3 regions of the Auritidibacter ignavus genome follow, and region 1 is predicted to be linked to each of the others. Evidence: predicted binding sites of a transcription regulator. Region 1 holds the regulator's gene; each other region holds the start of a gene.

Region 1 (2,271 bases):
AATGGTGTCGCCAAAGCCCCGACAGCTCGGGCAGGTTTCGGCGGTCATCACCGTACCCAGAATGGATTGAACCGGGCGACGGATTTGGCCTTGGCCGTGGCAGGTTTCGCAGGTCTGAGTGCCGGTGCCGGGTTCGGCACAGGAGCCATCGCAAACGCTACAGCGTACCGCGGTCTGTAGGTCGATGGTTTTCTCTACACCGAAGACAGCATCTTCGAGCTCGATCTTGACGTTAATCAGCGCGTCTTGGCCGCGACGGGTACGTGAGGCCGGGCCAGAACGGGCACCACCGCCACCGCCGAAGAAGGTGTCAAAGATATCGGAGAAGCCACCGAAGCCTCCTCCAAAGCCACCGGTCGCTCCGGTACCGTTAGCGTTACCGGTCATATCGTAGTTACGACGTTTGGTCTCGTCCGAAAGCACTTCGTAGGCGGCGGTGACCTGTTTGAATTCTTCGGCAGCGTCAGGTGAGGGGTTCACATCTGGGTGCAGGGTGCGTGCCTTCTTCCGGTAGGCGCGCTTAATTTCTTCTGCCGAGGCATCTTTCGATACCCCCAGAACCTCGTAGTGATCTGCCACGGTGGAGTAACTTCCTTCCAATTTACTGAGCTAAGATTTTCGACAAGTAGCGGGCGATGGCCCGTACCGCAGACATGGTACCGGGGTAGTCCATCCGGGTTGGACCCACCACACCCAACATGGAACTGCTGTTGGGGCCATAGCCGGCTGCGACGACGGAGGTCCCCGACAATGACCCCTGGTTTTCGGTACCGATCGAGACGGACAACCCCCGCACGTCTTGTTGCATTTCGGCCAGTAGCTTCAGCAACACGACCTGTTCTTCCAGTGCTTCCAACACCGGTCCGATCGAGGATCCGAAGTCGGTTTGAGACCGAGCCAAGTTGGCGGTACCGGCCAAATAGATCCGGTCGCGCTGAGTGGAGGCCAACAACAGCTGGAGCTGGTGGGATAAATCTTCGGCCAGGCGCTGTTCTCTTCCGGGCACACCGGCCAGAATGCCCGGAATCACCGAGAGCGCTTCCTGGGCAGTGAGCCCGTTGAGCTGGCGGACGAAGATGTCGCGCACCACCTGGACGTCGAGGTCATCTTCCTGATCGGCGACGGTGAACATGCGCTGTTCGATTTTCCCGGTCGAGAAAATCACCGCAACCAGTAGGCGGTGTTCGGCTAACCAGACGAGCTCGAGGTGACGAATCACCGCGGTATCGGTCTTGGGAAACTGTGCGACGGCCACTTGGTGGGTGAGCTGGGCCAGTACCTGCACACTCCGGGTCATGACCTCATCGAGGTCTTCGGTGGTGATGTCCAAGACGGCCTGCACGGCACGTTTTTCTGCTGCCGAGAGCGGCCGAATCTCGGAGATGCGGTCAACAAAGTACCGGTACCCTTTATCGGTCGGGATCCGCCCGGCCGAGGTGTGCGGGGCAACAATAAGCCCTTCATCTTCCAAATCGGCCATATCGTTACGCACCGTGGCCGAGGAGACGCCGAGGTCGTGACGATCCACCAGGGCTTTGGAACCGACTGGCTCCCGGGAGGCGACATAGTCTTCCACGATGGCCTGCAAGACTTTCATCCGGCGCGGTAGCTCGCTCATCTCACCGTCCCTTCTGCTCACCCTGTTGATGGTCGTGCGTATCTTCCACAAATTAGCACTGTCGGGCGCCTAGTGCTAATTCTAGTAGCCCGCTGTGGTGATGTGCAGTCTCACCGGCGGTGCTTCGCTGGCAGACAAACGTCCGGTGGTAGTCTCACCGGGAACCGAGTGGACCACGTCACTGACGACGTGCCAGCGAAAGGGAGTACTGATGGAGTGGGATCAGTGGGGACCAGAGACTCTGGCAGCAGATCAGGCTCGGCGGGCCCGGCAGGCCGTTGTTCCCAAGGTTCCCGCTGCTAAGAATCTGGTGGTCGAGGATGCCACCACTGGTTTCACCGGAGCGATGATCCGGCTAGAACGGGTTGGTGGGATGATCGTGGTGGTCTTAGAAGATCGTCGCGGTGCGACCAAGTCTTTCCCGTTGGGCCCGGGATTTCTGATCGACGGACAACCGGTTGAGCTGGTGATGCCGACCAAGACGAAGAAACCGGCCGAGCCGGGACACCGTCATGCTCGCACTGCCTCAGGGTCTCGTCAGGCTCCGGTAACGCGGGCGAAGGTCGCCCGCGCCTCCCGGATTTGGGTGGAAGGTGTCCACGATGCCGAGCTGGTGGAGAAGATCTGGGGCGATGATCTGCGGGTTGAAGGGA
Region 2 (2,271 bases), 730 kb from region 1:
TTGACCACCAGGGTGGATAGTGCCTCACCGTCGACGTCTTCGGCGATGATCATCAACGGCTTCTTCTCGTTGAGGACCTTCTCCAACAGGGGCAGGAATTCCTGGACGTTGGAAATCTTGGACTGGGTGATCAGGATATAGGGGTTCTCCAGTACCGCTTCCTGACGGTCAGTATCGGTGACCATGTAGGGCGAGAGGTAGCCCTTATCGAACTGCATACCTTCGGTGATATCCAGATCGGTCGAGGTGGTGGAGGATTCTTCGATGGTGATCACACCGTCAGTGCCCACTGCATCGAAAGCGCGAGCCAGCAGTTCACCGACTTCGTCGTCGCCAGCGGAAATAGCCGCCACCTGAGCCAGGTTCTTGTCGGTGACGTCCTTGGCGTTGTCCAGCAGACGCTGTTCCACAACAGCCACGGCCTGCTCGATGCCCTTCTTGACTTCGTTCGGGGCAGCGCCGGCAGCCACCAAGCGCATACCCTCATTGACGAGAGCCTGAGCCAGCACAGTGGCGGTGGTGGTACCGTCACCAGCGATGTCTTGAGTTTTGGTGGCAACTTCTTTAGCCAGCTGGGCGCCCATGTTTTCGTAGGAGTCTTCCAGCTCGACTTCGCGAGCGATCGAGACACCATCGTTAGTAATGTTCGGGGCGCCGAATGCCTTGTCGAGCACGACGTTGCGACCCTTGGGCCCCAAAGTGACCTTCACAGTGTCGGCCAGACGATCGATACCGGCCTGCAGTGCACGGCGAGCATCGTCATTGAACAGTAGCTTCTTGGCCATCTGTTCTCCTTCCGGTTATTTCAGGACAGTCTTTTCACTCAATCTGTTCTGTCAGTGAATGATCAGCGACTGAGCAGACTTACTTGGTGACAACAGCCAGCACGTCACGTGCGGAGAGCACCAGGTACTCTTCGCCGTTGTACTTAACCTCAGTGCCACCGAACTTGGAGAACAGCACGACGTCGCCTTCGTTGACGTCGACGGAGACGCGCTCGCCACTATCGGTGATACGACCGGGACCAACGGCCACGACGGTGCCTTCCTGTGGCTTCTCCTGTGCGGTATCGGGAATGACCAAACCGGAAGCGGTGGTCTGCTCGGCTTCCAGCGGCTGGACGACAATGCGGTCCTCAAGGGGCTTGATGGAAACTGCCATAATCAAACTCTCCTGTAGTTCTTTGTCACGTTTTTCGTGAACTGAATCAAGGTTTTTGCGCCGGGCGAGCCAACCGTCGTCGCGGGTGCCGGATGGCGTCTGGCATTTAGCACCTTCACTGTTCGAGTGCTAACTCGACTCTATTCTGTGATTAGCACTCGGTCAAGATGAGTGCCAGCCTGTTCTGCTCAGAGAGGAGCAGGCGGTAACGTGAACATCGTGCCAACACACCAACCCACTGCTGAAAACGCCGAAACCTGGGCGCAACTGCTCTCTCCGGCCGGTCGCGCTCTGCTCGATAAGCTCACCACCGAGACGAGTTATCACCGTGAAGATCCCCTGCAGTTAGCGACGCAACTGCGCCGGGACGGCGTGGACTCCACGCTCGCTGCCGCAGTGCTCACCCAGCTGAAGTTGCGCGAAAAAGCCCACGCAAAGTTCGGCGAGTTCGCCCAGCACATGTTCTTCACCACTGATGGGTTACAGCAGGCCACCCGCCTGGGCGTGGCGGCCCACCATGCCCGCCGTTTTCAGGCCCACGGCATCCAGCACGTGATTGATCTCGGATGTGGGATCGGCGGCGATGCCATGGCTTTTGCGGCGATCGATTTGCAGGTCACCGCGGTGGAGGTCGACGACATCACCGCGGCGGTGGCCACCTTGAATTTGACGCCGTTCCCGCACGCTGAGGTGATCGCCGCCGAGGTCGAGACCTGGGTCGCCGATCATGCCGAGCAGCTTTCGGGAGCCGGGCTGTGGTTGGACCCGGCCCGACGTGAAGTCTCCACCGCCGAATCCGCCCACCGGATTTTCGATCCGGAGTCTTTCTCTCCCCCCTTGTCCTTTGTCGAACGGCTCGCCGATGCCGGACACGCCGTCGGGGTCAAGCTCGGTCCCGGTCTCGCCCATGACTCCATTCCCACCACCGCCGAGGCCCAGTGGGTCTCGGATCACGGGTCGGTAGTGGAGGTAGCCCTGTGGTTCAATGATCTTGCCCGTCCCCGGGTGCGCCGAGCCGCCTTGGTGACGACCGCCCACGGTAGTGCTGAGTTCACCTCGGATCGGGAGTTCGGTGACGATCCCAAGGTAGAGGTCCGTCCTACTCCCAGT
Region 3 (2,271 bases), 830 kb from region 1:
ACCAGTTGCTGACACGGCTCGTTGACGACGAACGCGCCATCGCCGCCGACCCGATGTTGATCAACCGCATTCGCCAACGTCGTCGCACCGCCGACCGCGCCGACCGCCACCCACAGAGCACCACTAGATGAACAAGATGTCCAAGACAGAGTATGAGCCAGACCGGTTCTCTCACGTTCCGGAATACACCACCGAGCACGGGGCCCACCGGGCAGATTTCCGTGGCCCCGAATCCAGCGCCCACCTGATCTGGATCATTCTGGCCGCAGGGTTGGCGTTGGCCATTGGTGCTTTCAGTTTCATTTTGCTCCCTCAACTACGGTCGCAAATTTTCGCTGATGCTCCTGTGGTGGCAGGCCCCTCGCCCGAGGAGGATCCGGACGCTGTCTTGGAATCACCCACAGACGCCTCGGATGCTAGCAACGATGTTGGCTCGCCGGATCCCGCTGATTCCGCCGTCCCGGACGACGCTGAGACGGCTGTCGACGAGGACGCAACCGGTGCTGAGCCCTCTGCCACGGAAGAGACTCAGGAATCCGCGGAGGTTGACTATCAAGCTCCCGTCTCGGTATATAACTCGACCACCATTAACGGTCTCGCTGCCCAAACCGAAGCTGAGTTGACCCAAGCTGGGTTCAATGTTGTGACCGTCGGAGATTGGAATGGGGGCCCGGTGACCTCCAACATCGTCTACTTTGATGATCCAGCACTGCAAGCCACCGCCGAAGAAGTTGCCTCTCAGGTGGGTGGCCAAGCCCAGCAGAATGACACGGTCAGCGGTCTGACCGTAGTGGTCGTTCAGTAGGGCTCGTCTTGCGATGAACAGCCCCGGAACTCTACTTGCACTCGCCCGGGGGGAGTGCTAATAATGGAGTTAGCACTCTTAGGTTGTGACTGCCAAAGTTGCCCTAAGAAGTAGACGCCCTTCACTCCAGTGAGGTCGGGAGTAAACCGCCACCCGGTGGTTGCTCCTCACCGTCCGTCGCGGGCACTTGAGTGTGGGACTTCACCGAGAGATTCGTCCAGAAAGGACTTGTGCATTTCATGGCTAAGACCATTGCATTCGATGAAGAAGCACGCCGTGGCCTCGAAAAGGGTTTGAACACGCTGGCTGACGCCGTCAAAGTGACGCTCGGCCCGCGTGGTCGTAACGTCGTCCTGGAGAAATCCTGGGGCGCTCCGACCATTACCAACGACGGTGTGTCTATCGCTAAAGAAATTGATCTCGATGACCCCTATGAGAAGATCGGGGCCGAACTGGTCAAAGAGGTCGCGAAGAAGACTGACGATGTTGCCGGTGACGGTACTACCACTGCGACCGTGCTGGCTCAGTCCCTGGTGAAAGAGGGACTGCGCAACGTCGCTGCCGGGGCTGATCCCATCGCGATTCGTCGCGGTATCGACAAGGCCGTACAGGCTGTGACTGAGAAGCTGGTTGCTCGCTCCCACGAGGTCGAGACCAAGGAGCAGATCGCAGCGACCGCCTCTATTTCTGCTGCTGACCCACAGATCGGCGAACTGATTGCGGAAGCCCTAGATAAGGTCGGCAAGGAAGGTGTGGTGACCGTTGAAGAGTCCAACACCTTTGGCCTGGACCTGGAATTGACCGAAGGCATGCGCTTCGATAAGGGCTTCCTTTCCGGTTACTTCGTCACTGATACTGACCGTCAGGAAGCGGTTCTGGAAGATCCCTACATTCTGATCGTCAACTCCAAGATTTCCAACGCTCGCGACATGGTCGGTCTGCTGGAAAAGGTCATGCAGTCCGGCAAGCCGTTGCTGATTATCGCTGAAGACGTTGAAGGCGAAGCCCTGGCTACCCTGGTGGTCAACAAGATTCGTGGCACCTTCAAATCTGTGGCGGTCAAGGCTCCGGGCTTCGGTGACCGTCGTAAGGCGATGCTCAACGACATCGCTGTCCTCACTGGCGGGCAGGTCATCTCTGAAGAAGTCGGCCTGACCCTGGAGAACGCCACCGTTGACATGCTGGGTACCGCTCGGAAGGTGACCATCACCAAGGACGAGACCACCATTGTTGAAGGTGCTGGCGAGGCCGATGCGATCTCCGGTCGTGTGGCGCAGATCCGGGCTGAGATTGAGAACTCTGACTCGGACTACGACCGCGAAAAGCTTCAGGAACGTTTGGCTAAGCTGGCCGGCGGTGTGGCCGTGATCAAGGCCGGTGCTGCTACCGAAGTTGAGCTCAAGGAACGCAAGCACCGTATTGAAGACGCTGTGCGCAACGCTAAGGCTGCTGTTGATGAGGGCATC

What was found. Region 1 encodes HrcA, which represses chaperone genes, less so after heat shock. Its sites were predicted from a motif close to TTNGCACTCGNNNNNNNCGAGTGCNAA; they were not measured.
Region 2: groES (co-chaperone GroES) is a predicted target of HrcA. The motif match lies at 1,313-1,339, and genes of this name have one in related genera.
Region 3: groL (chaperonin GroEL) is a predicted target of HrcA. The motif match lies at 840-866, and genes of this name have one in related genera.

Annotation. Positions count from the first base shown of each region.
Region 1 is NZ_CP122564.1:662,398-664,668, forward strand. It holds gene dnaJ (molecular chaperone DnaJ) at 1-579, opposite strand, end outside; gene hrcA (heat-inducible transcriptional repressor HrcA) at 602-1,618, opposite strand; gene QDX22_RS02945 (DUF3097 family protein) at 1,830-2,271, shown strand, end outside.
Region 2 is NZ_CP122564.1:2,577,229-2,579,499, reverse strand. It holds gene groL (chaperonin GroEL) at 1-785, opposite strand, end outside; gene groES (co-chaperone GroES) at 865-1,161, opposite strand; gene QDX22_RS11730 (THUMP-like domain-containing protein) at 1,372-2,271, shown strand, end outside.
Region 3 is NZ_CP122564.1:2,476,669-2,478,939, forward strand. It holds gene QDX22_RS11185 (DUF3263 domain-containing protein) at 1-131, shown strand, start outside; gene QDX22_RS11190 (LytR C-terminal domain-containing protein) at 137-805, shown strand; gene groL (chaperonin GroEL) at 1,045-2,271, shown strand, end outside.